Regions from separate parts of the Acetanaerobacterium sp. MSJ-12 genome, predicted to be linked through region 3. Evidence: riboswitches for the same ligand, from Rfam matches in the RefSeq annotation. Region 3 holds a riboswitch; each other region holds the start of a gene.
What was found. Region 3 has a riboswitch for cobalamin ahead of KQI11_RS09725 (ribonucleoside triphosphate reductase). Riboswitches for the same ligand answer to the same signal wherever they lie in the genome.
Positions count from the first base shown of each region.

Region 1: another riboswitch for cobalamin. It lies ahead of KQI11_RS11700 (immunoglobulin-like domain-containing protein); the one in region 3 lies ahead of KQI11_RS09725 (ribonucleoside triphosphate reductase).
Region 2: another riboswitch for cobalamin. It lies ahead of KQI11_RS01270 (hypothetical protein); the one in region 3 lies ahead of KQI11_RS09725 (ribonucleoside triphosphate reductase).

Region 1 covers NZ_JAHLPK010000011.1:48,050-58,177, reverse strand. Annotated here, with positions in the region: gene KQI11_RS11730 (DUF362 domain-containing protein) at 1-830, opposite strand, end outside; gene nth (endonuclease III) at 865-1,548, opposite strand; gene KQI11_RS11720 (DUF2752 domain-containing protein) at 2,180-2,605, shown strand; gene glyA (serine hydroxymethyltransferase) at 3,005-4,261, shown strand; gene KQI11_RS11710 (replication-associated recombination protein A) at 4,365-5,648, shown strand; gene KQI11_RS11705 (MFS transporter) at 5,722-6,228, opposite strand; cobalamin riboswitch at 6,409-6,648, shown strand; gene KQI11_RS11700 (immunoglobulin-like domain-containing protein) at 6,792-10,128, shown strand, end outside.
Region 2 covers NZ_JAHLPK010000001.1:266,349-276,476, reverse strand. Annotated here, with positions in the region: gene KQI11_RS01290 (nuclease-related domain-containing protein) at 452-1,294, shown strand; gene KQI11_RS01285 (EamA family transporter) at 1,487-1,927, opposite strand; tRNA gene KQI11_RS01280 (tRNA-Gly) at 2,112-2,185, shown strand; gene KQI11_RS01275 (iron chaperone) at 2,299-2,670, opposite strand; cobalamin riboswitch at 2,860-3,065, shown strand; gene KQI11_RS01270 (hypothetical protein) at 3,213-5,660, shown strand; gene KQI11_RS01265 (DUF4430 domain-containing protein) at 5,758-7,098, shown strand; gene KQI11_RS01260 (energy-coupling factor transporter transmembrane component T) at 7,095-7,994, shown strand; gene KQI11_RS01255 (ABC transporter ATP-binding protein) at 7,967-9,673, shown strand; gene KQI11_RS01250 (ECF transporter S component) at 9,592-10,128, shown strand, end outside.
Region 3 covers NZ_JAHLPK010000008.1:30,971-41,098, reverse strand. Annotated here, with positions in the region: gene KQI11_RS09745 (EAL domain-containing protein) at 1-795, opposite strand, end outside; gene KQI11_RS09740 (extracellular solute-binding protein) at 835-2,310, opposite strand; gene KQI11_RS09735 (sensor domain-containing diguanylate cyclase) at 2,541-4,316, opposite strand; gene KQI11_RS09730 (anaerobic ribonucleoside-triphosphate reductase activating protein) at 4,657-5,346, opposite strand; gene KQI11_RS09725 (ribonucleoside triphosphate reductase) at 5,343-7,445, opposite strand; cobalamin riboswitch at 7,582-7,772, opposite strand; gene KQI11_RS09720 (Mbeg1-like protein) at 8,312-9,436, opposite strand; gene KQI11_RS09715 (putative bifunctional diguanylate cyclase/phosphodiesterase) at 9,690-10,128, shown strand, end outside.

The DNA.
Region 1 (10,128 bases), on a different contig from region 3:
ACGTCGATCACCAGGCTGATGTGGAAGTGGGGCCGCCCCTGAAGCACCGCCAGGGAGTACTCGGCGATCTTGCAGTCGAGGATCTCGTTGGCCTCGTCCGACGCGGGCTGCACCGCGTCCGCCGGGCAGACGCCGATGCAGCGCCCGCAGCCCACGCAGCGGCTGTGGTCGATGCGGGCCTTTTTCTCCACAAAGGAGATGGCGCCGTGGGCGCAGTTCTTGCGGCAGCTGCCGCAGCTGATGCAGCGCTCCTCCTCCACATAGGGTTTGCCGCTGGAGTGCATCTCCATCTTCCCGGCGCGGGAGCCGCAGCCCATGCCGATGTTCTTGAGCGCCCCGCCGATGCCGGTGGCCTCGTGGCACTTGAAGTGGGTCAGGGAGATGACCACGTCGGCGTCCATCACCGCCTGACCGATCTTGGCCTCGCGCACATACTCCCCGTCGATGGGCACCAGGGCCTCGTCGGTCCCTTTGAGACCGTCGGCGATGATCACGTGGCAGCCGGTGGAAAAGGGGCTGTACCCGTTTTCATAGGCGGCGTCCAGGTGGTCCAGGGCGTTTTTGCGCCGCCCCACATAGAGGGTGTTGCAGTCGGTCAAGAAGGGGCGTCCCCCCAGCTTTTTGACCAGGTCGGCCACCACCTTGGCGTAGTTGGGCCGCAAAAACGCCAGATTTCCCGGTTCGCCGAAGTGGATCTTGATGGCGGCGTACTTGTTGTGAAAGTCGATGCGCTCCATCCCCGCCTCCCGGCAGAGGCGCTCCAGCTTCTGCAGCAGGTTTTCCTCCAGGGTGGTGCGCATGTTGGTGAAATACACTTTTGAAGGGGCCATGCTCTCTCTCCTCTCGTCTCTCTCCACTTGTTCCTCAGACCGCCGGTGCGGCCGCCTTTTTGGCGGCAGGCTTCTTGGCGGGCTTTTTCTCTACGTCGGTCTTTTTGCAGATGTCTGCCAGGGGGCAGCCCTCGCACTTGGGGCTGCGGGCGTTGCAGACGTCCCGCCCGAAGTTGACCAGCCGGTGGCAGAAGTTGTTGGACTCCTCCGGGGGGATGATCTTGCGCAGGGCCATCTCCACCTTCACCGGCTCTTTGCGCTCCGTCAGGCCGATGCGGTAGGACAGGCGGATGCAGTGGGTGTCGGTGACGATGGCCGGTTTGCCGAACACGTCCCCCACGATCAAGTTGGCGGTCTTGCGCCCCACCCCGGGCAGCTTGAGCAGCTCCTCCAAGCTGTCGGGCACCTGGGAGTCGTACTGGTCGATGAGCATCCCGCAGAGGCTGACGATGTCCCGCGCCTTGGTCTTGCCCAGCCCACAGGGGCGGACGATGGCCTCCACGTCCTTGGGGTCGGCGTCGGCCAGGGACTCCAGGGTGGGGAAGCGCTCGAATAAAATGGGCGTGATCTGGTTTACCCGCGCGTCGGTGCACTGGGCCGCCAGCCGCACCGCGATGAGCAGCCGGTAGGGCTGGTCGTATTCCAGGGTGCAGTCGGACATGGGGTAGATCTCCTTCAGCCGCCGCACCGCCTCTAAGGCGCGCTCTTTTTTGGTCATGAAACACCCTCCTCACAGGGCGGAAAAAGCCGCCGGAAAACGGCCTCTATCCCGCAAATTAGACAAAAATAGTGTACCATACCGCCCGGTGTTGCGCAAGACGGCGGGGGCGGATTTGCAGATTTTATCTGTCGTAAAATGGGGTGCGCCCCAACCGGCGGTTGGAGAGGGTCGCGAGCGCAGCTCCCCAAAGCTGTGCCGACCCCCCGTTTCGAGGCTGGCCGGGTTTGGCATTATAAGGGCGTTCGATTTCCCCGCTACGAGTTGGGCGTTTGCACAGGCGGCGGTAAAAAAATGCGGCCCGCGGCAGGGGGCGGCGTGCCCCCCCTTTTGCGGCTCTGCCGCCGGGGAAGTGGGACAGACCTGACAGGCAGGAGCGCTGTTGCATCGGGAAATTTTGAAATGGAAGAACCGTTCGGAGCACAGTTGAAAGGATACTTTATCCACCCACAGTTGGCAGAGAAAAGCCCTGCCGCCCGGTAAGCAGCCGGGTCCCTCGCCGATTTTTGCCCTGCTGGAAACCCGCCGCGCCCCTTTGCCAGCGGGGCCGTTTCATGGTAAAATAAAAAAATCGGCCGCCCGCTGCTCTGTGCTGGGCGGCCCGGAAAAACGAAGGAGAGGAGGTCTGTCCGTGAACCGTGTCCCATCCGCCCTCCGCCCCAAAAACCGCTGGCTGGTCTGGCTCATCGTCGCCCTCTTTGCGGTGGAGGTGGTGCTGATCCTCACCGGCCACTACCAGTGCCCCTTCTATGCGATCACCGGGGTGCCCTGCCCCGGCTGTGGCCTCACCCGCGCCGGGATCTGCCTGTTGCAGCTGGACTTTGCCGGTGCCTTCGCCCTCAACCCGGCCATCTATCTGGTGGCCCTGACGGCGGGGTTTGCCCTGCTCTCCCTTCTCCTCAAAAAGACCTGGCACACCCAGGTCTGGCCCTACGGGGTGATGATGGTGGGGGTGCTGCTGATCTACGTGGTGCGCATGGCCCTCTATTTTCCCCACACCTACCCCCTGGTCTGGAACGAGAGCGCCCCCCTCTTTCAAATGCTCGTCGGCCGCTAGGGCCCCCGCGGCACCTGTTGTCCCGCCCTTTCGCTTCCCCGGTGAAAGGGGGTGGAAAGCGCAGCCGGACGGCAGAAGGGGGCCCCATCAGGCGGCTGTGGCCGCGCCGGTCTGTGCGCCGTGGCGATGGCACGGGCGTAGGGGACATCCTCTGCCTGTCTGTGCGGTTTTGCCGGCCCCGCCCCTTCCCTTTGCGGCCGTGCGCCCTCACTCTGCGGGGGGACGGCGGATGGGGCGGGGGCGGTTCTGGCCGCATCCGCCCCACTTTGGGCAAACGGCGCCCGGTGAGAGGCCCGGCGGTCTGTGCGCCGCCTTGTGCTTTTGGGGAAATCGGGGTATACTGGTTGATAATGCGGCCGCGGCCCCGGTTTGCGGCTTGGAAAATAGGAGGGAAGAACTATGTTTGCAGATATGATGGACACCATCGGCTTTGTGGGAAAGACCGATCCCGAGCTGGCCAAGGCCATGGGGCTGGAGCTGGCCCGCCAGCGCCGCAATTTGGAGCTGATCGCCTCCGAGAACATCGTCTCGCCGGCGGTGATGGCCGCCATGGGGAGCATCCTCACCAACAAGTACGCCGAGGGCTACCCCGGCAAGCGCTACTACGGCGGCTGCGAGTACATCGACATGGTGGAGACCCTGGCCATCGACCGGGCCAAGGCGCTCTTTGACTGCCAGTGGGCCAACGTACAGCCCCACTCGGGCGCCCAGGCCAACATGGCCGTCTACTTCGCCCTCCTCGCCCCCGGCGACAAGGTGCTGGGGATGTCCCTGGCCGACGGCGGGCACCTGACCCACGGCAGCCCGGTGAACATGTCGGGAAAATACTTTCAGTTTGCCTCCTACGGGGTCACCCGCGAGGACGAGCAGATCGACTACGACGCCCTGCGCGCCCAGGCGCTGGAGTGGCGGCCCAAACTGATCGTGGCCGGGGCCAGCGCCTACCCCCGCACCATCGACTTTGAGACCCTTGCGGGGATCGCCAAGGAGTGCGGCGCCCTGCTGATGGTGGACATGGCCCACATCGCCGGGCTGGTGGCCGCCGGGGAGCACCCCTCCCCCCTGCCCTGGGCCGACGTGGTCACCACCACCACCCACAAGACCCTGCGGGGTCCCCGGGGCGGCCTCATCCTCTCCAACGACCCCGAGTTGGGCAAAAAAATCGACAAGGCCATCTTCCCCGGCACCCAGGGCGGCCCGCTGGAACACATCATCGCCGCCAAGGCCGTCTGCTTTGGCGAGGCGCTGCAGCCCGCCTTCAAGGACTACCAGCGCCAGGTGGTGAAAAACGCCGCCGCCCTGGCCGCCGGCCTCACCGAGCGGGGATTCCGCCTGGTCTCCGGCGGCACTGACAACCACCTGGTGCTGGTGGACCTGCAGAACTTCGACCTCACCGGCAAGGAGTTTGAGCGCCGGCTGGACGAGGTCTACATCACCGTCAACAAAAACGCCATCCCCTTTGACCCCAAGAGCACCTTTGTCACCAGCGGCATCCGCGCCGGCAGCCCGGCGGTCACCACCCGCGGCCTCAAGGAAGCGGACATGACCGAGATCGCCGAGCTCATCTACCTGGCCGCCGCCGACTTTGCGGGCCAGGCCGACGCCATCCGCCAGCGGGTGGGGGCCCTGTGCGAAAAATATCCCCTCTACCTCTAAAAAACAGGGGAGACTGTGTTACAATAGCAGATGGGCCGGCGGGGAGAAGCCCGCCGGCCCATCTGTTTTGACTTCACTTTGCAAAAAACAGGAGGAGACCGCCATGCCCTTGGCCGACCGCATTCGCCCCCAGACCCTCGACGAGGTGGTGGGCCAGCAACACCTGCTGGCCCCCGGCTCGGTCTTTCGCAACATCGCCGACTCGGGGCAGATCCCCAACATGATCTTTTACGGCCCTTCGGGGGTGGGGAAGACCACCGTGGCCCGCATCGTGGCCAAGCAGGCGGGGAAGGAACTCCACCGCCTCAACGGCACCACCGCCTCCACCGCCGACATCAAGCAGATCATCGCCGAGCTGGACACCTTCTCCGGCGCGGGGGGGATTCTCCTCTACCTGGACGAGATCCAGTACCTGAACAAAAAGCAACAGCAGACCCTGCTGGAATTTTTGGAGGACGGCTCCATCACCCTCATCGCCTCCACAACCGAAAACCCCTATTTTTACGTCTACAACGCCATTCTCAGCCGCTCCACCATCTTCGAGTTCCGGCCGGTGGAGCCACAGGAGGTCAAGCGGGCGGTGCTGCGCGCCTTTGAGAAGATGGCGGGGGAGATGGGCTACCCCATCCACTGCCCCGACGAGGTGGCCGACTACATCGCCCAGAGCTGCGGGGGGGATGTGCGCAAGTCCCTCAACGCGGTGGAGCTGTGCTGCAACGGCACCGGCTTTGACGAGGGCGGGGAGGAAAAGACCATCACCCTGGAGCGGGCGATGCAGGTGGCCCAGCGCTCGGCCATGCGCTACGACCGGGACGGCGACGCCCACTACGACGTGATGAGCGCTCTGCAAAAGTCGATCCGCGGGTCCGACCCGGACGCGGCCGTCCACTACCTGGCCCGGCTGCTGGCGGCGGGGGACCTGCCCTCGGCCTGCCGGCGGCTGCTGGTGATCGCCAGCGAGGACGTGGGTCTGGCCTACCCCCAGTGTGTGGCCATCGTCAAGGCCTGCGTCGACAGCGCCCTGCAACTGGGGCTGCCCGAGGGGCGCATCCCCCTGGCCCAGGCCGCCATCCTCATGGCCACCGCCCCCAAATCCAACTCGGCCAACCTGGCCATCGCCGCCGCCATGGCCGACGTGGAGGCGGGCCGCTACTCCGACGTGCCCGCCTCCATCAAAGACGCCCACTACGGCGGGGCGGCCAAGATGGGCCGCGGGCTCAGCTACCGCCTGCCCCACGACTACCCCGACCACTATGTGGCCCAGCAGTACCTGCCCGACAGCCTGCGCGGCCGGGTCTACTACCAGTACGGCCCCAACAAGACCGAGCAGGCCGCCAAGGCCTACTGGGACGGGATCAAGGCCCGCCACAAGGAGGGGGAGAAGTAGCCCCTTTCCAGCAAAAAAGCCGCCCCCGCCGCAACGCGCGGCGGGGGCGGCTTTTGGCTGCCGAAAAACGGGGTCATTCCTGGGGATCTTCGCCCTTTTGGCGGGCCTCTTCCTCGGCCTTGAGGCGGGCTTTCTCCTCGGCGTCCCGGCGGCGGGCCTCCTCCTTCTCGGCCTTGAGGGCGGCCACCGCAGCGTTGGCCTCTTCCGAACCGGCGATCATCACCTTGCCGTCGATGTAGACGATCTCACCCTCCTCGACCTGGCTGTACCCCTCGTAGTCAAAGTCGTCGGGTTCCTCCCGCTCCTCCTCGGGGAGGATGTCCAGGTCGTCGTAGGTGATGGCGGCCTGCCGGCGGCGGGCCTCCCGCTCCTGCTGGGCCCGCTCGGCCTTCTCCTCCTTGCGCTCCCGGTGGGTCTGGATGGAGTACCAGACCATGGCCACAAAGAAGAGCAGCAGCAGCACGCTGAAGGCCAGGAAGATCCACTGCCAACTGCCCCACTGGGCCAGCGGGGTGCGCACCAAAAAGAGGACGCAGGAGATCAAAATGAAGAGGATGGCTATTGCAACAAAAATTCCCATGGGGGAGATCGCTCCTTTTTCGTTTCAAGTCGGCGCCCCTTGTTCGCCGGGATCGATATTTTTTATCATACCATGAAACCGGCCGCAAAACAAGGAAGGCCGTCGATTTTGCGGGGAGGCCGCCCCCTGCCGAAAGGGGGAAAAATCGCTTGGTCAGGCATTGACAATTCCAAAAAATGCCTGTATCATAGGGGTGTCGGTACAGCCTTTTGGCTGTGGAGGCGGCGGGCAAAAGCCCTGCCGCCGGACGGGGAATGCGGTGCAAATCCGCAGCAGCTCACTCTACTGTGAGAGGGGACGAACCCCGCAACCACTGGCGCGCGTTCTGGGCGCGCGCTGGGAAGGGCGGGGGGAGGAGTGGCGGCCAACAGGCCGCCCGCAGCCTCAAGTCAGGATATCCGCCGGCGCATTGGAACCTATCTTTCGGTGAGGAAAAGACGGTACAATAGTGCGCGGGGGCATGTCCTGGCCCCCCAATCATGTTTGTACGCTCTTTGGGGCCCGCCGAGTTTCGGCGGGCCCTTTCCTTTTTCCCCCGAAGGGAACAAAAAAGGAGAGAGACAATGACAAAACGACTGACAAGCTTGGTCCTGGCGCTCTGCCTGGCGCTGGGCGCCCTGCTGACCCCGGCCTATGCCGCGGCCGGCGCCCCTCGGGGCGGCGCCGGGATTAGCACCACCCTGCGGGTCGAGGGGTACGGCTTTACGGCGGTTGAGCCGACGGCCGTCACCCTGCCCGACACCTACAAATCCCTGCCCGAATACGGCCTCACGGCCTGGGCGGACAAGGACCCCGGTTTTTACACCCCCCTGCACCTGCTGGCGCAGTACTGCGTGGACAACGGCCTGAACCCGGCGGACGTTATCGACGCCACTCCCGGCTTTTTGCAGGACTTTTTGGACACCAACGCCGACGCCCCGACCGATGTCTATTTCATGTACATGGTCAACGACGCCTATCCCGCAAAGGACGGCACCGGCTACCTCATCGACGGCTGCCCCCTGGCAAATGGCGACGAGGTCACCCTATACGACCTCTGGTACAGTGCATACGCCGGCAGCCTCTACACCTATTTTGCCGGTGATAGCCTGACGGCCAACACCGGCGAACCCGTCTCGGTCACCCTCATGGGCACCGCGGGGATGAATGCCGCCGCGGCGTCGCCGGTCAAGGGGGCCACCATCCTCGCCTCTAAAGACGGCGGGGCAGAGGCCGAGGTGGGCACCACCGACGAAAACGGCGTCGCCTCCCTCACCTTTGACGAGGCGGGCCTGTACACCCTCTCCGCTGTCCGCAAGAGCAGTTGGTACGACAGCAAGGGGAATCCGGCTATCGACATCAGCCGCCCCTATGCCGAGCTGACGGTCACCGAGGTGACCTACACCGACGCTGAGGCGGTGGCCAAGGCCAAAGGCGAGCTGGATCTGGGCGACCTCTCGGCGGTGAAGGGCGATTTGACCCTGCCCACCGCCGGCAGCGCCGGGACCAGCATCGCCTGGCAGAGCGACAATCAAGCGGTTCTCGGCGACAACGGCAAGCTCACCCGCCCCACCGACGGGGTGGATGTGACCCTCACCCTTACCGCCACCATCTCCCGCGGCAACGCGAGCGACACCAAGGTCTTTTCGGTCACCGTCAAGGCCGTCACCGCCGACGAGGTGCGCGCCGAGATCCAGGCCGCGGTGGACGGGGTGAGCCTCTCCGCGACCACCGGCCTCTATGTGCGGGAGACCGATTGGGACAGCGATTACAACGACGTGCCGGTGGACAATATTGAGACCACCTGGCAGTTGCGGATGGACCGCACCGACATTTTGGTCGAGGTGGTCTCCAGCGGCAACGCCAACATCTCCGCTGCGGCGGGCGATGAAAATGGGAAGGTCACCTTCACCGACGAAAAGGTGCAGGGAGAGGTCACCTTCCGCTTCTCCAAGGCGAGTGTCCCCGGCGTCTTTTGCGAAAAGACCGTTCTGGTCACCGTGCCGGCGCACACAAAGACCACCCAGGAGCAGATCGACGGCGCCGCCGCCCTCTTTGGCGGGGCGGACGGATTTGCCCTCATCGGCCTGGACAATGCCGACGCCGACCACGTGGTGGGCCCGCTGAAACTGCAAAAGACCCTCTCCTCCTATGGGGTGAGCGGGTATAGCGACGTCGCGCTGAAGTGGGCGAGTGACAACACCGCTGTTATCGATCCGCCCTCCTACGGCTCCAGCTCGGTGAAGGTCAACCGGCCCGCCTACGGCGAGCTCGACGCCACCGTCAAGCTGACCCTCACCATCGACAAGGACAGTTACACCTCCGGCTCGGTCACCAAGCGGACGGTGGAGATTCCCCTCACGGTCCCCGCCGTCACCCAGCAGGAGCACGACGCCGCCCAGACGGCCGTCGATGCGGCGCTGGCGGGGGTCACCCTCGACGGCTTTACCGAGATGAGCAGCCTGGGGCTGACCGAAATCGACCCCCAGGCGCTGGAATTCGACATTCAGCTCAAGGATGTCAGCGACCTGATCAAGGCGGGGGTGATCGCCGACACCCCCGAGAACAGGGCCATGAGTTACCAGTGGTCCACCGACAGCGCGGCGGCGGATGGGACCAACTACCTCACCGCCAGCTATCTGCGCTGCAATGTCTACCGCAGCGTCGGCGCGCCCGACACCCAGACCAACCTCAAATTGACCCTCACCTACCAGGGGGTCAGCGCCACCAAGACCTTCCCGGTCACCATCAAGGGGATCACCCAGGCCGAGGTGGACGTCGCCAACGCCGAGATGAAGGCCTATGAGGACGCCCTCTTTGACGGCATCAAGGGCGCAAACGAGAGCCCTGACTTCATCACCCACAACCTGGGGTGGGACCGGGCAAACGGCCACGTCTCCTTCTACCGGATGCACAGGGAGGGCGACGCCTTTGTCTACACCCTGAAAAACAGCTCCTGCCCCGGCAACGTGGGGGTGGAGCTGGGCAGCTGGAGCGCCTCTCCCTACGGCTACATCGGCACCACCACCGGTGGTTACGGCGGCTCCAACCTCTTTGAGCTGCTCAAGCGGCCCGACTTTGGCGAGCCCGACGCGCAGGTCACCCTCTCCACCCCTCTGAAGAGCCTGCGCTATGAGAAGGTGAAGAACGCCGACGGCACAGCGGCCGTCCCCGGCATCACCGCCCAGGTCGCGCTGACCATCCCCGCCTTTACCAACGAGGTTGCCGCCCTCTCGGTCGAGGGGCTCGACATCGCGTTGCAGCCGGGGGAGAGCAGCTACACCATCCCGGTGGACGAGGCCAAGGACGAGGTGACCCTCACCCTGAATGTCAAGGACCCCGCCGCCGTCGTCACCGTAAACGGCAAAGAGGTGGGGGCGCAGGCGGTCTCCCTGGCCGCCGAGACCAAGGGAAACCCGGTGCGCGTCACCATCCCCCTGACGGGGGAGGAGACCCCGGTCGTCCTCGCCGTCACCGTGCAGGGGCAGACCAACACCCTCGATCTGGTCCTCAAACGTACCCCGGTGCCCGGCCCGGTTCAGCCCGCTCTCCCCTCCGCCTGGCCGATGCACCAGGGGGATGTCGGCAACAACGCCGTCCTCCCCTCCCTCAAGCCCGCGGGCAGCAGCTCGCTGCTCTGGCAGCAGACCTGCACCGCGGTCGACCCCCTCTGGGGCGGCGGCTATGCCGGTTCCCCCATCCTGGTGGACGGCAAGTTGGCCCTGGTGCGGGACAACCAGGTGCAGCTGCTAAACGCCTCCACCGGCGAGGTGGAGAAGGCGGCGGCCCTGGCGGCCCCGAACGGCTACTACGCCTATCTCGCCTACGGCGAGGGCAAACTCTTTGTCCCCCTGGGGGACGGGCGGGTACAGGTCTTTAGCGCCTCTACCCTCGAATCCCTCTTTTTGACCGAGGGCGTCA
Region 2 (10,128 bases), on a different contig from region 3:
TTTTCACTTGCGCTCCCCCGCAGGACAAACCTATAATATAGGGGGAAGGGAGATGAAGAAGTGGAGAATGCGAGAAGATGGCCCAAGTGCGGTTCGCAAAACACCGTCCGCGTCCCAGACGCTCCGAATCGCCATGCCAGCGGCAGCAACATCTCCCCCTCGTCCATGACCCCGATGGGGAAGATCCCCGTCATCCGCTATGTCTGCTGCGACTGCGGCCACGCGGAAAACTGGGTGGAGACCAGGGGAGAACTCGAAAAAAACAGGTCCCCTTTGGTCAATAAAAACCCTGTCACAGCAGCGGCAAGCCCCTGTGGACCGCCGTTTTTCCGCCTCTGGGGAAGGCCGGCAGCACTGCTTTTCGGCAAAAGCGGAAATGCGGCGAAAAGGGCGATCGAACAGCCGAAACAGTGCGCTGCAGCACAGCAGACAGACGCACAGGGGGGAGCCTATGATATTGCTTTTGGCCGTCGTCGCAACCGCCTTTTTGGCCTGTGAGATCGCGCGAAAAAGATACGAAAAGACGGCGTATTTCAAACAAACCCGCAACCCCTACTGGCGCGTCCGAAGGGACAAGGGGCTGCTTGGCGAGTTTTATACATACCGGTGCCTGCGGCAACTGCCGGGTTACAAGCGCTTCCTCTTCAACTGCTATTTGCCAAAGCAGGACGGGGGAAAAACAGAGATAGACGTCATTTTCCTCCACGAGTCGGGCATATATGTCTTTGAATCAAAAAACTACAGCGGGTGGATCTTTGGCACCGAAACCAACTCATACTGGACGCAGACCCTGCCCGCGGGGAAGGGCCGTGCAAAAAAAGTTTCATTTCTCAACCCGATCGTGCAGAACAAGGTGCATCTGAAATGGCTGAAGGCGTTTTTGCAGGAGGATTTTGTCCCCTTTCTCTCCTATATCGTCTTTAGCGATCGCTGCACATTAAAAGACATCCGCCTGACCAGCCGGGAACACCGCGTCGTCAACCGATACGACGTCCTGTCCGATATAGCCCAGACGGCAAGAGGGCTGGGCAGCCAGCTCAAACCCCAAAAAATCGATGAGCTGTACGACCGGCTGGCCCCACTGGCGCAAGCGGGCGATTCCGAAAAGCGGTCGCACATCGAAAATATACACAAAAAGCACCATTCGCCCGCCAGTCCGTCGGCCAATAAAGTCTGCCCGAGATGCGGGGGCAAACTCGTCCTCAGAACGGCCACCAGAGGGGCGCATGCGGGAGAGCAGTTTTGGGGCTGCTCCCATTTCCCCAGGTGCCGATATACGCAAAACGCCGATTGACGGCGGGGGAGGGCGCGGTCCCTCTCTGCCCCCTGGGCGCAGTTTGCGGGGAGAGGGCGCCCCCCTCCAGCGCCCAAAGGGCGCAGAAACAGGCGGGGGAGAAGGCATCCCCTCTCCCCCGCCTGTTGCCGCGGTCCGCTCGCCCGCCTTCGGCGCCCCCGACGGGGTCCGCCCCTCGTCCGCCCGGCCGGATCACAAAATCATGACAAAGGTCCCAGCGGTGATCAGCACCCCGCCCAGGGCGGTCTTCAGGGTGATTTTTTCGTGCAAAAAGACAAAGGCCAGCACCATGGTGATGACCACGCTGAACTTGTCGATGGGCACCACCCGGGAGACCTCCCCCATCTGGATGGCCTTGTAGTAAAACAGCCAGGAGGCCCCGGTGGCCAGCCCCGACAGCACCAAAAAGACCAGGCTGCGCCCGCCGATCTGCCGCAGCCCCGCCTGGGCGCCGGTGAGGAAGACGATCCCCCAGGCCATCACCAGCACCACCGCCGTGCGGATGGCGGTGGCCAGGTTGGAATCGATCTTCTCAATGCCCACCTTGGCCAAAATCGAGGTGAGGGCGGCAAACACCGCCGACAGCACCGCGTACAAAATCCACACCCGCTTCTCCCCCTTTGCCTCTTTCATCTCGCGACTCCCCTCTTTCTCCCCTCTAAAATAGCACCTTTTTCACCCAAGTACAACGCCCTTTTTTCCACAGCTGTCCCCCGCCCTGTCGAAGGGGTGGGGATCGGGAATTTTTTTGTAATTTCTCGCCCGGGGCTTGACGTTTGGGGCCAAGCCGTACTATAATAGTAAAGCACTTACAGGTGCAGGCGTAGTTTAGTGGTAAAACATCAGCTTCCCAAGCTGAGGTTGTGGGTTCGATTCCCATCGCCTGCTCCAAACAAAAAAGCCCTGGCGCGTCTGCGCCGGGGCTTTTTTCTCTGCCCCTGTGCGGGTCGTCCTCCCCCCGCCACCCCGGTGGGGGAAACCGGCGCGCAGGGGCAGAGGGCGGTTCACCCCCGCCAAAATCTGGTGCAGTCCCGCTTGTCCTCCCGGTTGAAGCGGATGATCTCCCCCAGCAGCGCAAAGTCCACCGCCTGTCCCCAGGGGATGCGGATGAGCTCCTTGCTGTGGCGGTACCCTGCCCGTTCGATCGCGCCGGAGAAGCGGAGGATCCCGGCCCTCTCCGGGGCGACCGCCAGGTGGGCCTTGGCGGCGCTAAAGCCGATGATGAAGGTGCCGTGGTCGGTGAACATCGGCTGGCTCCAGGCAATTTTGGGGGTCAAATCGGGAAACGCCTCCCCGACCCAGCGCAGGACCCCGCCGAGGACTGCCCGCTGCTGCACCGTCTCAAGCCCCTCCAGATACGCTGTGAATGCGTCCATTCGTTTCTCCCCCTCCCTTCCTCCCCCTTATTTTTCACAGCCGCCCCGCCGTTATCCAGCCGCCGCCAAAGACCGCCCGCCCAGCGGGGAAAAATGGACCGGCCTTCCCGCGGCCGGGCGCACATCTGCGGCAAAATCCCCCCTTCAATTGACTTGTGGGCCCGGGCCGTGGTATAGTGGTCTCATCAAAATAAAATGGTTTGTTGTGGTCCGCCCCTTCTGGGGCGGAGCAAAAGGGAACACGGTGAAAATCCGTGACAGTCGCCGCTACTGTGAGGATGGCGAAATCCAACGGCAGCTTTGCTGCCGCCACTGGGTCTTTTGGACCTGGGAAGGCGGGTTGGAGAGTAGGGAGACATCCGAGTCAGGAGACCTGCCGCAACAGGGTGTATGAGTAGTTCCGGCCGAGGACAAAAGTGCCAAAACAGGCTGGGCTGCCCTGCGCTCGCCCCTTTTTGCACGAGAGACCGTCGGACGACGGTCTTTTTTTGTCGTCCTCCCCGGCCGCCCATCCCCCGCGACCATCGAGAGGAAGAGAAAAAATGGGAAACATCTCTGTAAAAAAACGGGCGGCAGCGGCGTTGCTGGCGCTCTGCCTCTGCGCCTCCGGCAGCCTGCCCGCCCTGGCGGCAGAACCGTCGGCGGAACTGGGCTGGCCCCAGTTTTTGGGAGCCGACGGGCTCAAGGGCGTCTCCGACGCCAAGGCCCCCACCACCGCCGCCGAAATCGAGCTCAAGTGGGAGAAGCAGACCGGCGACTCCAGCACCTGGACCGACTCGTCGAGCACCCCCGTCATCCTGGGGGACTACGTCTACTGCTACAGCTTTCAGCGCCTGCGCAAGTACGAGCTGGGCAGCGGCAAAGAGGTGGCCAGCGCCCCGGTCTTCGGCGCGGCCCACAACCAGTACACCATGATCCTGGGCGCGGGGGACGGCAAGATCTTCGTCCCCTGCGAGATCAACAACCTGGACGCCGACGCCACCGGGGTGCAGAAAAACTTCCTGCGCGCCTTTGACGCCGAGACCCTCGAGCAGCTCTACGTCACCCAGGAGCTGCCGGGCTCGGCCGTGCAGAGCCCGGTCACCTGCCACGACGGGCGGGTGTTCACCGGCTCCTACCGCACCGGCGGGGTCTACGCCTGTTTTGACACCGCCGACGAAAACCCCGCCAGCGCCACCGAGGTGAAGGCCGCAAACTGGACCGTTGCCTCCCCCTCTGACGCCGGCTTCAACACAAACGGCGTGGCCTTTGCCGGGGACTATGCCCTCTTCACCGACGCCAACTACGCCGGCTCCAGCACCGTCTGGTCGGTCAACTACAAGACCGGCGCGGTGGCCGACACCTTTTCGCTGCCCAGCGGCTACAACGCCCGCTCCACCCCCTTTTACTATGAAAAGGACGGCCGCGTCTACCTCTCCTCCGGCCACCCCACGGCGGGGGCGGCGGTGCGCAGCTACAAGCTGCTCGCCGACGGCAAGCTGGACCAGGCCAGCCTGCGGGAGTGGACGGCCGGCATCTCGGGGGGAGACACCCAGTCCTCCCCGGTCATCTACAACGACCGGCTCTACCTGGCCGGCCAGAGCTTTGGCGCGCAGATGCCGGTCTTTGTCGTCGACACAAACACCATGACCACCCTCTACCAGACCGACGCGGTCAACAGCGCCGGCTCCGCCGCCCTGACCACCGCCTATGCCAGCGCCGAAAACGGCAACCAGGTCTATCTCTACTTCGTGGCCAACGAGTCTTCCGACAACCTCTTCATCTTAAAGGATAAAGAGGGCCAGACCGCGCCCCAGGTGGAGGTGGTCCCGGGCATCGGCCGCCGCCAGTACTGCACCCAGAGCATCGCCATCGCCCCCAACGGCTCGCTGGTCTGGTACAACGACGCCGGCTACCTCTACTGCTACGGCAACAAGGGGAACACCGCCCTCACCGCCGCCGATGTGCAGCGCCAGATCGAGCGGCTGCCCGACGCCAGCTCCTACCGCTACGTCAACCTGGCGGAGGCCCGGCGGGTGGAGACCCGCTACCGCGCCCTCTCCGCCGCCGAACAGGCCAAGGTGACAAACCACGGCAAGTTGGAGGAGATCTTGGCCCTCTCCACCGCCGACCCCATCGCCCGCATCAACCAGGGCATCGCCTCTCTCGACCTCCCGTCCCTCACCCTGCAAGACGCGGACAAGGTGAGCGCCCTGCTCTCGGCCTATGAGGCCCTCTCCGCCCAGGAGCAATCGCAGATCGCCGGCGTCGACACCCTGCAAAGGGCGGCGGCCGCCATCGAGGCCCTGCGCCAGGAGGCGATCGTCCAGAAGCTGGACGAGGACATCGCCGCCCTGCCCGGCCTTTCCGCCCTCACCTCCGGCGACCGCGCCGCGGTGGACAGCCTGCAATCGCGCTATGAGGCCCTCCCCGACGCCCAGCGGGAGAAACTGGCCAACCGGCAGCGGCTGGCCGACAGCCGCGCCCGGGTGGCTGCCATCGAGGAGCAGATGGCCGCTGCCGCCCAGTTGATTTCCGACAAACTCGGCGGGGCGGAGATTACCCTGGAGAGCCGCCCCCTCATCCAGGAGCTGGACCGGGCGCTGGAGGGGCTGCTCCCCGCCGACCTGGCCAAAATTTCCGAGATCGAGCAGTACCTGAGCCCGGCCAAGGTGGACCTGGTCAACCTGATGACCGCCCAGCTGCTGATGAAGGACGGACAGCCCATCCCCGTCACCGCCGAAAACGCCGCCGAGCTGCTGGCGATCGCTCGGGAGATCCAGGGCTACCGCGACGGCATCCTGGAAGGGGACTTGAAGTACCTGCAAAACGGCCAGCTGGCCGACGAGGTGGCCCAGCAGGCCGCCGCCCTGCTGGATGAGCCCGGCGCAGAGGGAGGCAATGGCGACGCCAGCGCCAACACCGCCGACGCCTCCGCCCCGGCAGCCCTGCTTGCCGCCGCGCTGACCGCCCTTTCGCTGGCCCTCGCCTGCAAGCGCCGCCGGGCCTGACCGCCTTATCTGTTCGCACCCACCCGCTGAAAAGGGCGACCGGCCCCGTCGCCGGTCGCCCTTTGCGCGCACGGACCAAACCAAGGGGGAGATGCCGATGAGCACCTGGAAAAAAAGGGCCCGCCTGTGGGCCGTTGTGGGCATTTTTGCCCTCCTCGCCGCGGCGGGGATCTTCAAACTGACCACCATCGAACCGGCCGGGCGCGGCGGGGAACTGGGGGCGCAGATCGAGGCCGCCCAGGCCCTTCTCGACGGCGCCCAGGAGGGGAACGCCGCCGGCGAATACTCCTGGAACGCCCTGGGTGCCCTGCGCCGCGCGCTGGAGAGCGCCCAGACCCTGGCCCAGAGCGACAGCGCCACCGAGGAGGAGCGGGCAGCCGCCGCCCAGGCCCTGGCGGAGGAGGGTGCCCGCTTTGCCGAGGGCGCCAACCAAAACTGTCTGACCCCGCAGGAGCTGCAGGCCGCCGCCGAGAGCGGCGCGCCCCTGACCCGAACCCTCTCCGTCGAGGGGGCGGGGGAACTGACCTGGTCCCTCCCCTGCGACCAGCTGGGGGAGGCGGTCCCCGTCAACCTGCAGGTGGTCGCCGGCGGGTCGGAGGGCGACGAGATCGCCCAACTGCTGGCAGCGCAGGGGAAAGAGGACCCCGCCTTTGCCCTCACCCTCGCCTTCTGCCACAACGGGGCCCTGCCGGTGCGGGCCGACCTCTCCCTGAAAACAGGGGGGGAGACAGCCTACGCCGCCCTCTACCGCTACACCGGCGGCGCGCTGGAATACGCCGGCCCGGTGCAGGCGGAGGAGGGGGCCCTCTCCTTCTCCCTGGGGGAGGGGGGGAGCTGGGTCCTCCTCCCCGCGACAGGGGAGGAGGCTCCCGATCAGTCCAGCGGGGAGGAGGAGCAGCCCGAAGCCCCCTCCGCCCCCTCGACCACCCCCGCGGGCGGCAGCTCCTCTGCCCCCGCCAGCCCGTCGGGTCCCAGCAGCGCCGGCAGTTCCGCCGGCTCGTCGCAGGGCGCTCCGTCCGGGGGGAGCAGCACCCCCCAAACCTCCACCGTCACCGTCTCCATCGTCTGCACCACCCTGTTGGACAAACTCGACCAGGTGGACGACAATCTCCGCCCCTACATCCCCCAAAACGGGGTCATCCTCCCCCCCACCAAGGTGGAGATCCAGGATGGGGAGAGCGCCTTTGAGGTGCTCAAGCGGGTGACCCGCAGCCACCGCATCCAGATGGAATTTCAGAGCCAGTCGGGCTACGGCAGCGCCTATATCGAGGGGATCGGCCACCTCTACGAAAAACAGGTGGGCAGCGGCAGCGGGTGGATGTACAAGGTGAACGGCACCTTCCCCAACTACGGATGCAGCCAGTACCCGCTCAAGGACGGGGACACCCTGGTCTGGTGCTACACCTGCGACTTCGGCAAGGACGTGGGGGGCAGATGAGGGCCCCCCCGCGGGAGGGCGGCTTTGCCCGCTGCCACCCCCTGGTCACCTTTGCCTACTTTGCCGCCCTGGTGGTCGCCTCGGTCTTCTCCCTCCACCCGCTGCTGTTGGGGCTGACCTTCTGCTCGGCCCTCCTCTATGCCCTCTTGCAGCGGGGGGCGGCCGCCCTGCGGCTGGCCCTCCTCTTCCTCCTGCCGGCGGTGGTGCTGACGGCGCTGATCAACCCCCTCTTCAACCACCGGGGGGCCACCGTCCTCTTCTACCTGGCCGACAACCCCATGACCGCCGAGGCCTTTCTCTACGGGCTGGCCACCGGCGTGCTGATGGGGGGCATCCTCCTCTGGTTTTCCTGCATGGGGCCCCTCTTTCGCTCCGACAAGGTGGTCTACCTCTTCGGCCGGGTCTCCCCCGCCCTCTCCCTCACCCTCTCCATCTGTCTCCGCTTTGTCCCCCTGCTCAAAGCCCGGTTTGGGGAGGTGTCCACGGGGCAACGCTGCCTGGGCAGGGGGGGACAGGGCGGCCCCCTGTCCCGGCTGCGGGTCTTTGGGCGGGAGTTGTCCATCCTCCTCTCCTGGTCGCTGGAGGCGGCCATCGCCACCTCCGACTCGATGGAGGCCCGCGGCTACGGCCTCAAGGGCCGCACCAGCTTTCACACCTTCCGCTTCACCCGGCAAGACGGCGCCCTGCTGGGGCTGATCGGGGGGCTCTTTGCCGCGGCCTGCGCTGGCATCTTCAGCGGCGCCTGGGAGGTGGCCTTCTACCCCAAGATCGTCCTTCCCCCCGCAAGCCCCCTCTTTGTCTGTTCTGCCGCCGCCTACGGGGCGCTGCTGTTGCTGCCCCCCCTGATCGACTGGAAAGGAGAGCGCCAATGGAAGAGATCCGCTGTGAGCGATTGAGCTTTTGCTATCCCGACCGGGAGGAGGACGCCCTGCGGGAGGTCAGCTTCTCCCTCTCTGCCGCCTCCTTCGCCGTCCTCTGCGGCCGCTCGGGCTGCGGCAAATCCACCCTGCTGCGCCACCTCAAGGCCAGCATGACCCCCTACGGCGACCGCCGGGGGGAGGTCCTCTACCGCGGCACCCCCATCGACCGGCTCGACCCCCGCACCGCCGCCTGCGCCATCGGCTTTGTGCAGCAGGACCCCGACGCCCAGCTGGTGACCGACAAGGTGTGGCACGAGCTGGCCTTCGGGCTGGAAAACCTGGGGCTGCCCACCCCCGAGATCCGCCGCCGGGTGGCGGAGATGGCCAGCTTTTTCGGCATTCAGGACTGGTTCCACCGGGACGTCTACGCCCTCTCCGGCGGGCAAAAGCAGCTGCTGAACCTGGCCGCGGTCATGGCCATGCAGCCGCAGGTGCTGGTGCTCGACGAGCCCACCTCCCAGCTCGACCCCATCGCCGCCTCGGAGTTTTTCGCCACCCTCGCCAAAATCAACCGGGAGCTGGGCACCACCGTCTTCCTCTCCGAGCACCGGCTGGAGGAGGCCTTCCCCCTGGCCGACCGGGTGATGGTGATGGAGGGGGGCCGCATCGCCGCCTTCGACACCCCCCAGGCCGTCAGCGCCCAGTTGAGCCGGGCCGGGCAGGCGCACCCCATGTACCTGGGCCTGCCGGCGGCGGTGCGCATCTGCGCCGGGGTGCAGCCCCAGGGCCCCTGCCCCGTCACCGTGCGGGAGGGGCGGCTCTGGCTGGACGACCTCTTTCCCCAGGGGGTCCCCCAGCCCGCCCTCCCGGAGAGGGACACCGCCCCCCCGCCCCCGGCGGAGCCCGCCCTCGCCCTGGAAAACGTCTGGTTTCGCTACCGGCGAGGGGAGGACGAGGTGGTGCGGGGGCTCTCCCTGACGGTGCGCCGGGGGGAGTGGTACTGCCTGCTGGGGGGCAACGGGGCGGGCAAGAGCACCGCCCTCAAACTGATTGCCGGGCTGCTCAAGCCAAACCGCGGCCGGGTAAAGGTGGCCGACGGGCTGGCCCTGGGGGTGCTGCCCCAAAACCCCCAGGCCCTCTTCACCGAGCTGCGCGCCGAGGAGGAGCTCTTCGACGCCCTGGCAGACCTCCCCGGCACCGATCGCGCCCGCCGGGAGGGGGTGGAGGAGATGCTCGCCCTGCTGGAGTTGACCGGCCGGCGCGCCGCCCACCCCTACGACCTGAGCGGGGGGGAACAGCAGCGGCTGGCCCTGGGCAAGATCCTCCTGCGCCAGCCCCAGATCCTGCTGCTGGACGAGCCCACCAAGGGCCTCGACCCCTTCTTCAAGGCCTCTCTGGCCAAGCTGCTCAAGTCTCTGCTGGCCCGGGGGCTCACCCTCTTCATGGTCTCCCACGACATCGAGTTCTGCGCCGAATACGGGGACACCTGCGCCCTCTTCTTCGACGGCTGCATCGCCTCGCAGGACCCGCCTCGCCGCTTCTTCGGCGGCAACAGCTTTTACACCACCTCCGCCAACCGGATGTCCCGCCACCTGTTTGCAGAGGCCGTCACCTGTCAGGATGTGATCACACTGTGCGCAATGAATTTGACCGCCAACAGCTCCGGGCCAGAAAGCGGCGCACCCTCCTCTCCGCCGCCATCATCTTTCTGCTGATCCCCCTCACCATCTTCGCGGGGGTAGCGTTGCTGGACGACCAGCGCTATCTCCTGGTCAGCCTGCTGATCGTCTTTTACACCTCTCTGCCCTTCTTCCTCGTCTACGAAAAGCGGCGGCCCAAGGCGCGGGAGATCGTGATGATCGCCATGATGGCGGCCCTGGCCGTCTGCGGCAACCTGCTGGGCTATCTGGCGGGCCCCCTGCAGCCGGGCACCGCCCTGGTCATCATCGCCGGCATCGCCTTCGGGCCCGAGGCGGGGTTTCTCACCGGGGCCCTGGCCCGGCTCTGCGCCAACCTCTTTTCCATGCAGGGGCCCTGGACCCCCTGGCAGATGTTTTGCTGGGGGCTGCTGGGCTTTCTGGCGGGGTTGGTCTTCAACCGCGCCGCCGCCAACCGCACCAACTCCCGCCAATTCCAGCTGGTGCAGGGGCCGGTGGTCTGCACCCTCCTT
Region 3 (10,128 bases):
GCTCTGGGTGATGTCCACCCCCATCACCCCAAAGACGGTGCCATCGGAGGCGATGAGAGGGATGGAGTAGGTGATGACCTGCCCGTCCTGGTCGGAGAGGGAGAAGGCCGGGCTCCAGTAGCCGAAGTTGCTGCTCTCACGGTTGGTGCTGGCCCGGGCGGCGTTCAGGGGGGCGAGGAAGAACTGCTCGTCGGCCCGCCCCTCCTCCCCGGTGAAGAGGAAGTCGGCCCGCCAGAAGCTGTCCAGGGGGATCCCCATCCGCCGGGAGGTGGTGGGCATCCCCCGCTCCATGAGGATGTCGGAGACGCCGGAGGAGTTGTTGACCGGGTCCAAATCCCGCAGGTAGAGGCCCGCCTTGGACTGGCCGCTCTCATCTCCCTGCACCCCCACGCCGTCCAGGACGACGAAGGCCCCGGTGACCCCGTTTTTGCGCAGCATGTAGACCAAACTGTCGGAGAGGCCGTCGAGGATCTGGGCGTTGAGGGCGGCGTCGGTGGCGATGTCGCCCAGGGTGGTGCCCCGGTCCTTTAGGGTCTCCTCCACCGAGGAGAGGATGGCGGTCTCGTGCTCCTTGACGTTGGACCAGCGGTGGATCATCTCGTTTTCCAGGTAGAGCTGGCGGTTGATGGTGCGCTCCCCCAAAATGTCGTAGGCGTTGGCGTCGGTGTGGGAGAGGACGCCGCCCTGTAAAAACACCACGGCGTAGAGGGCCGCCTGGGCCAACACGATGGCGGTGACCGGGATCAGCATCTTCTGCAAGATGGTGCGCCCGCCCCTTTTGCGACCGGCCTTCATTCCCTCACCTCCTTCCCCGTTCAGGTGGCTGCGCCCCGCTTACAGCGCCGCAAGCTGGGCGGAAAAGTCCTGATACCAGCTCTCGAAGTTCTCGTCGGTGTCGTACTGGGCCACCGCGTCGGCCAGGGTGCTGCCCCCGTCCAAAAGGGCCTTTACCGCCTCGCGGTCGGCGACGGCCTTTTGCTGGAGGGACTTCTCCACCACGGCCCGGGCCTCGGTCCCGTTTTCAAACGCCTCGTTGGTGTAGAGGGTGTAGTTCTGGGTGATCTCCACCCCGGTGAGGAGGGTCTCCTCCATCAGCTCGGAGATGGGCTCGGGGGAACTCGCCACCGCCTCGCCGATGGCCTCGGCGGTGTTAGCGTCCTTTTTCACCGGCAGGTAGCCCGAGCCGATGGCAAAGCGGACGTTCTGCTGCTTCTCGGTGAACCACTTCAAAAACAGTGTGGCGGCGTACTCGCGGGTCTCGTCGCTCTTGGTGACCATCATCCCCGCGCCCTGCTGCACCGCATAGGGCTTGGTCCCCTCAAAGTTGGGGAGGGCGTAGGTCTTGGCGTCGATGGGGTAGCTGCTGCCGTCAGACAGGGTGACGGCGGTGGGGAAGTAGGTGTTGCCGCTGGTGGAGCCCACCAGGGCGATGATGTCGCCGGTCTTGGCGTCATCGCTGCGAAAGCGCCCGATGGAGGCGAAGTAGCCGCTGACATAGGGGGTGTAGTAGTTGTCCCAGAGGCGGCGCATCACCGCCTTGTCCAGGTTGTAGGTGACCTGGCCGTTTTCGACCGAGAACAGCTCCTGCCCCAGCTGCATGCTGCCGATGATGAAGTAGTTGGCCATCACGTCCCGGCCGAAGAAGGCCTTGCCGTCGTTTTTCTCCGGGGTGAGGCCGTCGGTCCACTCGTAGTAGCTCTTGGCCAGCTTGCAGATCCCCTCCCAGGTCACGAGGTCCTCCTCGCTGGCGCCGGTGGCGGCGGCGAATTTGTCCCAGTCTGTCTTGTTGAGGGTGAGCACCTCGGTGGACTTGGCGGTGGGGAAGAGTTTGACGCTCCCCTCCTCGCTGAAGGCCCCCTCGTCCAGGTAGGCGGAGACATAGCTGTCCCGCTCCTCCTCGGTGAGGTACTGGCTCAAGTCGGCGGCCATCCCCCGGCGGTTGATCTCGTAGGCGGTGTCGGCGTAGGCGGCAAAGACGTCGGGCACCTCTTCGGCGCCGACTTTCTTGTCGATGGCGTCCATCACCTTGGCGGTGAGGTCGTTGACGCTGCCCTGGCTGTAGGCCTGGACCACGATCCCCTTTTCGGCCCCCACCGACTCGTTGAACTCGGTGACCATCTCGTCAAACATCTGCTTCTGGGCGCCGTTGTAGTAGTGCCAGATGGAGATGGAGACCGGGCTGTCCTTTTTCAGGCCGTGGTTTTTGTCCTTGCAGCCGGTGAAGATCCCCAGGGAGACCAGGGCGACGCTCAGCACCAAAGCCACTGCCCGCAGGCCGCGTCGGGAACGACAATTTCCTTGTTTTGACACAGTACTCTCTCCTCTCGGCGGGGCGGGGCGCTCCCACCCGGACACAGCGCCGGTTCCGCTCGTCCCTGCCCAGCGGGCAGAGACAGCCGATTTTTCTATTATCATATCATCATCTTCCAATCTTTACAATTGGAAGTGGCCATTTATAGACAAAATTTGTTGTGTTTCCACCAAAAAAAGCCGGCCTTTGCATTCGCAAAGGCCGGCGAGCGGGCGATTTTGGACCGCCCCTAGCACAGCAGCAATTGGCAGATGCGGGCCGCCCCCTTGAGGAGGGCGACCTCCTCCTTGTTCCAGTAGCGCCGGGCGCCGTTGACCTCGGCCCCCAAAAGGCCCAGGCGCTCGCCGCCGCTGACGCGGCACTGCAGCACCGCCCGGGCCCCCCGCGCCCGGCAGAAGGCGGCAAAGCGGGGGGCGCTCTCCGCGGCGGCCGCCGCGTCGGGGCAGTAGAGCAGCCCGGCGGCCGGGTCGTAGTAGGGCTGCAACTCCTCCCGGTCGAGAAGGGCGGGCGCCGCCGGCCCCTCGGGAAGATCGGCGGCCACCCCGGGGGCCGTCCAGACGTGCAGGGGGATCTCCCCCTTCCAGACAAAGTAGGTGCGGTGGGCGCCCAGGGCATCCCCCAGATCGGCCAGCACCCGGCGCACCCCCTCCTCCGGGGTGGGGGCGGCCGTCGCCCGCTCCAGCAGCCGCCCCAGGCAGAGGGGGCAGCCGACCTCCCCCTTTGCGCCCCCGCCGACGGGGGCGGCGGGGTTCCCGGCGGCCATCCGGTAGCGGTCCTTCCCCGCCCGCTTGGCCTCGTACATGGCCCGGTCGGCGGCGGCAAAGAGGGCCTCGTAGCTGGCGCCGTCCCGGGGCCAGAGGGCGACGCCGATGCTCCCCCGCACCGAGAGGCCCCGGCGGGAGGGCAGTTCCCGCTCCAGCAGCTGGCAGAGGCGCTCCACCGTCTCCCCCACCACCGGCGCGGCGGCGTCCTTCATAAAGACCACGAACTCGTCGCCCCCCACCCGGCCCACAATGTCGGTGGCGCGAAAGTTGGCCTGCAGCCGGGCGCTGACCTCGGTGAGGACCGCGTCGCCAAACTGGTGGCCGTAGCGGTCGTTGACCCCCTTGAAGTCGTCCAGGTCGATAAGCAGCAGGGCGCCGGAGCCGCCCCGGCAGGGGCTCTGCAGGTAGCCGTCCACCGCCTCGGCGGTGGAGAGCTTGTTGTAGAGCCTTGTCATGGGGTCGCGGCAGCAGCGGGAGCGCAGCTTCTGAGTCTCCCTTTTGTGGGCGCTGATGTCCCGCAGCACCCCCAGCACGCAGGTGCGGCCCCCCGGGCCCTCCACCGGTGCACCGGAGGCCGAAAACCAGCCCCCCTCGTGGCCGGGGAAGGCCCGCCCCTCCAGCTGCACCTCGGCGGGGCCGGCGCTCTCCCCCCGGCAGATGGCGGCAAAGGCCGCCGTCCCGGGGCAGCCGCTCTCTTTCAGGGCGGCCAGATAGCCCTCCGCCCGCCAGATGCCGCCCCCCGCCCGGCCGGGGCGGCGGTCGCAGAAGGTCATCACGTCCTCCGCCCCGTCGTACTCGAAGGCCAGCCCGTCGGTGCAGCGCAGCAGCACCTGCCGCCGCTCCCGCTCCCCCTCCAGCTCCCGCTGCATCTGTCGCCAGCGGCCGACGTCCAGGCAGAAAAACCGCCAGCGGCGCGGGGCCTCCAGCACCCCACACCAGCGCAGCCAGCGCAACTGGCCCGCCGGGGTGTAGCAGGGAAAATCGGCCTGCACCCACCCCGCCCGCCGGGCCCGGGCCAGTTTGCGGGCGGCCAACCGCCGCCCCTGGGCCCCCAGGAAAAACCAGGGGTCCTCTCCCTGGGCGCGGGCAAAGGCCTCCGGCGCGCAGTCCAGCAGGGCCAGAAATCCGCCGTCGGGCGACCAGTGGACCCTGGCCTGTCCCAGCTGCAGCCGGACCAGCCCCCCCTTGACCCCCCGGGCAGCCGCCGCCAGCAGCGCCTCGCCGCTCATCCTCTCGTTCACCCGATCTCCTCCTTTTGCTGTGAACGCCCAACTGGGTCTCCTTCCCAATATAGTCAGAGGAGCTGTAAAAATATGGCGTTTTTTGTCCCTCGACCGCCCCCGTGCGGAGACGGCGGACCGCTGTCGCCGACCCCGCCCAGATCCTCGGCGGACGCCGGGGAACAGGGGCGCCTTTCCGCCCTGCAGCGGCTTGGGCGGCAGGGGGGACGGGTTGGGCCCTCCCCTTTCTCCCCTTCCCGCCGCCCCTATCCCGCTGCGGCCGGGCGGGAAGAGACGGCAAAAAGGCGCGGGGGAGCGTTGCCGCTCTCCCGCGCCGGGACCGCATATCAAACAGGCCTGTCTAAAAGGTGAGGCCGGGCTGGACGGCCCGGAGCTGGGGCTCCACCGCCCGCACCTGTTCGGGGGTGAGGAAGGGGCGCTCCAGCAGGGGGAGGTGCCGCTGCCGGGCGCAGGCGGGGGGGCGAAAGAAGTTGAGCCGGTAGCGGGGCAGCGGGGGCAGCTGTCCCGCCAACTCCACCAGCGCCCCGGCGGTGAGTCCGGGGTAGAGGGTGGTCCGCGCCTCGCAGGGGATCCCCTTCTCGGCCAGTTGGCAGAGGGTCTCGCGGGTGGCGTCGTACCCCTGTTCGGGGGGGACGCCGCACACCTGGAGGTACTGTCGGCGGGGGGCCTTCCAGTCGATGGCCAGGTAGTCGCAGAGCCCCGCCTCCGCCAGGGCCAGCACCCGCTGGGTCTGGCGGCCGTTGGTGTCCAACTTGACCCGGTAGCCCATGGCCTTGAGGGCGGCCAGAAACTCCTCCAGATCGGGCTGGAGCAGCGGCTCCCCGCCACTGACCACCACCCCGTCCAGCAGCCCCTGGCGCTTTTTCAAAAAGGCCTCCACCTCCCCTTCGGGCAGGCAGTCGCCGGGGCCCAACAGGTCGCGGTTGTGGCAGTAAAAGCAGTCGGTGTCGCAGCCGCGGGTGAAAAGGACGCAGGCCAGCACCCCGGGGAAGTCGATGGTGCTGGTGCGCTGGATGCCGGCGACCCTCACTGGGCGGCCGCCCCGGAGAGCTCGCCCTCTTTGATGACGTACTTGACCCGCTGGCGGTACTCCTCCTTCTTGCCCTTGTGGAAGTTCTGCACCGGGCGGAGGTAGCCCACCACCCGGCTCCACACCTCGGTGGCGGCGCCGCAGTCGGGGCAGCTGTACACCTCGCCGCTGATGTAGCCGTGCTCGGGGCAGACCGAGAAGGTGGGGGTCAGGGAGAGGTAGGGCAGCTTGTAGTTGGTAAAGGCCTTTTGCAGCAGGGCCTTGGCCACCTCGATGTCCCGGATCTGCTCGCCCAGGTAGAGGTGGAGCACCGTGCCGCCGGTGTACATGCACTGCAGGTCGTCCTGCAGGTCGAGGGTCTCGAAGATGTCGTCGGTGTAGCCCACCGGCAGCTGGGTGGAGTTGGTGTAGTAGGGCACCTCCTCCCCGGCGGTGAGGATGTCGGGGTAGCGGTCCCGGTCGAGCTGGGCCAGGCGGTAGCTGGTCCCCTCGGCGGGGGTGGCCTCCAGGTTGTAGACGTGGCCGGTCTCCTCCTGGAAGCGGGTGATGACCTCCCGCATGTGGCCCAGCACCCGCAGGGCGAACCGCTGGCCCTCGGGGGCGGTGATCTCGCAGTCCAGGAAGTTGCGACAGGCCTCGTTCATCCCCACCAGGCCGATGGTGTTGAAGTGGTTGAACCAGTAGGAGCCGGTGCGGGCCTTGACCTCTTTGAGGTAGTGGGCCGAGTAGGGGTACATCCCGTTTTCGGTCTGCTTTTCAATGGTCTTGCGCTTGATCTCCAGGCTGTTTTTGGCCAGTTCCAGCAGCCCGTCCAGCCGCTGCATCAGGTCCTCCTCGTCCTGGGCCAGGTAGCACAGCCGGGGCAGGTTGAGGGTGACCACCCCGATGGAGCCGGTCATGGGGTTGGAGCCGAAGAGGCCGCCGCCCCGCTTGCGCAGCTCGCTGGTGTCAAGGCGCAGCCGGCAGCACATGGAGAGGGCGTCCTCGGGGGAGAGGTCGGAGTTGATGTAGTTGGAGAAGTAGGGGATGCCGTACTTGCAGGTGATCTCCATGAACTTGTCCACCACCGGGCTCTGCCAGTCAAACTCCTTGGTGACGTTGATGGTGGGGATGGGGAAGGTGAAGACCCGGCCGTGGCGGTCCCCCTCCATCATCACGTCGCAAAAGGCGGTGTTGAGCAGGTCCATCTCGGCCTGAAAGTCGCCGTAGCAGGCATCCATGGGCTGGCCGCCGATGACCACGCACTCGTCCTTGAGGGTGGAGGGGACCACGATGTCGAACGTCAGGTTGGAGAAGGGGCACTGAAAGCCCACCCGGGTGGGGACGTTGAGGTTGAAGATGAACTCCTGCAGCGCCTGTTTCACCGAGGCGTAGTCCATGTGGTCGTAGCGGATGAAGGGGGCGCAGTAGGTGTCAAAGGAGGACCAGGCCTGGGCGCCGGCCGACTCGCCCTGGGTGGTGAAGGTGGAGTTGACGATCTGCCCCAAAAAGGAGCGCAGGTGCTTGGCCGGGCCGCTCTCCACCTTGCCGGGCACCCCGCCAAAGCCCTGCATCAGCAGCTGGCGCAGGTCCCACCCGGCGCAGTAGGGGCCGAAAAAGCCCAGGTCGTGCAGGTGCAGGTCCCCCGAGGTGTGGGCGCGGCGGATCTCCTCGGGATAGATCTCGTGGAGCCAGTACTGCTTGGTAAATGCCTCGCGGATGTAGTTGTTCATCCCGTTGATGGACTTTTGGGTGTTGGCGTTCTCCTGGATCTTCCAGTCCATGTCGTCCAGGTACTGGGAGAACATGTCGATGGTGGCGCCGATGAGGGCGTTGGCCTCCCGCGCGCCCTGGCGCTTCTCCCGGTAGAGGATGTAGGCCTTGGCGGTGCGGGCGTGGCGGTTTTCGATGAGGACCTTTTCCACCATGTCCTGCACCTCCTCCACGTCCAGCACGCCGGTGCGGGACGTGGCCATCTCCACCACCTGGCGGGAGAGCTCCTCCGCCCGCTGCCAGTCGTCTCCCCCCACGGCGGCGGCCGCCTTGAAGATGGCCCAGGTGATCTTCTCCGAATCAAAGGGGACAATGTCCCCGCTGCGCTTGCGAATCGACTCGATCATCGTATTGTGTCCTCCCATCAAAGTGGTTTCAGAAAACCGCTGGAGACGCCCAGAGCGCTGAAAAGCCCCTGCCGGCCAAAGGGCAGGGGCGCGACAAAGGTCACTCACCAGAGCCCGCTTGACGCCATACACCGTGGCAGCGCGCGCACAGCGGGCAGGTATTCCGGCTCGGATTCCACGCGCGCCCCGCCTTCCCAGCTCCCGGGGAGCCAGTGGCAGTTGGGGCGCGCTCTCTCCTTACGGCGGCGGGACCGCGCGGGCTTTTCACCCGTCTTCCCTGTTGCCGCCCGGCCCGATGACAGGCCGGGCACCCGCGTGCTTTCGTTTCCATATCTAGTTTGATTCTGAAACAGATTGGTCAAATCATACTACATCTTGTGCACCCAGTCAACCGTCATTTCGCCGATATTGCGGCGATAAAGTGCCACAACAAGCGCGTTTTGAGAGGGCATCCCAAGCGCCAGGGCGCATGGAGAAGCCCTCGGCGGGGTTTGGGCAGAGCGTCGGGGGAAAGGCCCATTTCACCCCGCCCCAACCAGGGGGCAGCCGCTTCCCTCCCACAGGGGCGCAGAGTGGACCCCCGCCCGGCAGAAAAGGGGGAACGGGCGCAGGGGCCGGGCGGGCCGTCAGATGACAGGAGGGACCGCTGTCCGCGGCCCAAAGGGCCGAAGGGCCCCGCCGGTCTTTGGGTGCGCTCTCCCCTTCGCGCCTCCCACAAAAGGAGACGGACACCCGCCTCCGCTCCTCTGGCCCTCTTGAAAGAGAAGGCCGACGCCCCCTGCCGGGAAGCAAGCCCCCCTTCCCGGCGGCGATAGGAGACCGGGCCACAGCCGCCCCCGCTCCCCGCCTCGGGGCAAGAGGGTCCCCTACTCCAGACGCCGCTCCGGCCCCTCGCCCCGAGGGCGGGCGGTGCGCAGGTTCTCCCGCGCCGAGCGAAAGAGGCCGCCCACCACCTGGCCCATCAGGCGGCGGGTGTCCTCGTCCACATTCTTGAGGGACTGCAGCACCGCCCCGGCGCTGTGCAGCCAGTCGCCGGAGAGCTCGCCCACCGTCTTGGCCTGGGTGCCCGCCAGCAGCTGGTAGAGGGTGTCAAAGAAGGTGGCCCGCTCCTCCCTGCTCATCCCGGCCACCCAGTCCTTGAGGGTCTTGTCGATGAACTTGCTGCTGGCGCTCACCTCGTCGAGACAGACAAAGCCGGGGCCCTTCACCTCCCAGGAGTAGAGGTCGTGCTGCATCAGCCCCACCTGGCCGCTGTGGACCACCGTGTAGGCCTCCTCGTGTTCCAGCAGCATCCCCACCACCGAGGACTGGGGCAGGTAGGTGTGCACCCGCTCCCGCACCGCCCGGTAGCCCGGGCCCTCCAGCACCCCGCCGTCAAAGCCGGGGCCGTCGTTGTTCTGCACCCAGAGCAGCCGCTCCTGCACCGGGGCCGGGGCGAAGGCGGCGGCGTAGACGGCCAGGTTGCCCCCCTTGGAGTGGCCCCCCACCCGCCAGGTCGCCGGCCCCCGCTCCACCGCTTGGCAGAGGTAGGAGACCGCCTCCCTCTGGGCGGGCACCGGGGTGGCAAAGCCCATATTGAAGTCCTCTTTCCAGCCCACCAGGGTGTTGTCGGTCCCCCGGAAGGCGGCGAAGCCGGTGCCGTCGCCGGGCAGGGCGCAGAGGGCGGAAAACTGCTTTTGCTCGTCGGCGTCCACGTCGTTGACATAGCCCAAAAGGGGCATCTCGCCAAAGCGGGCGCTGGCGGCCAGGGCCCGCAGCAGGTCGCGGTCGCGCGCCCACATGGCCTCCGTCTGGCGGGCAAAGGCCGGGGAGAGGAGCCGCTCCGCCGCCCGGCGCAGGGGGATCGCTCCCCCCTCCCCCAGCGGGGGGACCACCCCGTCAAAGGGGACGTAGGACAGCCGGCAGAGGATGAGGTCGTCCACGCAGGTAAAGGGCGCCTGGTCAAAGCGCAGGTCGCCCCGCCATTCCAGATAGTCAAAGATGTTGGCCACAGTATCCACCCTCCCCGCGCCCCACGCCACATCTCTCTCCGGCGCGGGGCGCGCTTTCTGCCTTTCATTATACCCCTTTTGGCGCCCTTTTCCAAACAGAGGGGCGGCGGGGGGAGGACGGCAGTGGATTTTCATTGCCTTTTTGGCAGTTTTCGACTATGATGAATGTATCTTTACAGTTTTGACATATTTTATCCTTTGATTTTTGATTCTTGATTTTATTCTTTGCCCTGCGGGGCGGCGGAGGGATCACATGCGCTGGGACATCGCGCCGGAATGCGTTTCGGCAGTCATACTGCTCATCATCTGGGGGTATTCCCGCCGGGGCAGCCCGCTGCCAAGCTTAAAAAACCGGGTGTTTCAGGGCTGCCTGATCGTCACCTTTTTGGCGGTGTCCACCAACATCCTCTCTACCCTGCTGCTGATGCGCCCCGACCTGGTCCCCCAGTGGCTGGTCTGGGGGGTGACCACCCTCTATTTTGTCTGCACCCCCTTGATGGGGCTGGCCTATTTCCTCTACTCGGCCGCCATCCTCTGCAAGGGGCAGCCCATGTTGCGCTGGGTCTTTGCCGGGGGAATCGCCCCCGGCGCCCTCTACGCCCTGCTGGCCCTGGCCGACCCCCTCACCGGCAAGCTCTTCTCCATCACCCCCGAGGGCGGCTACCGGCAGGGGAAGTGGATCGCCCTGACTT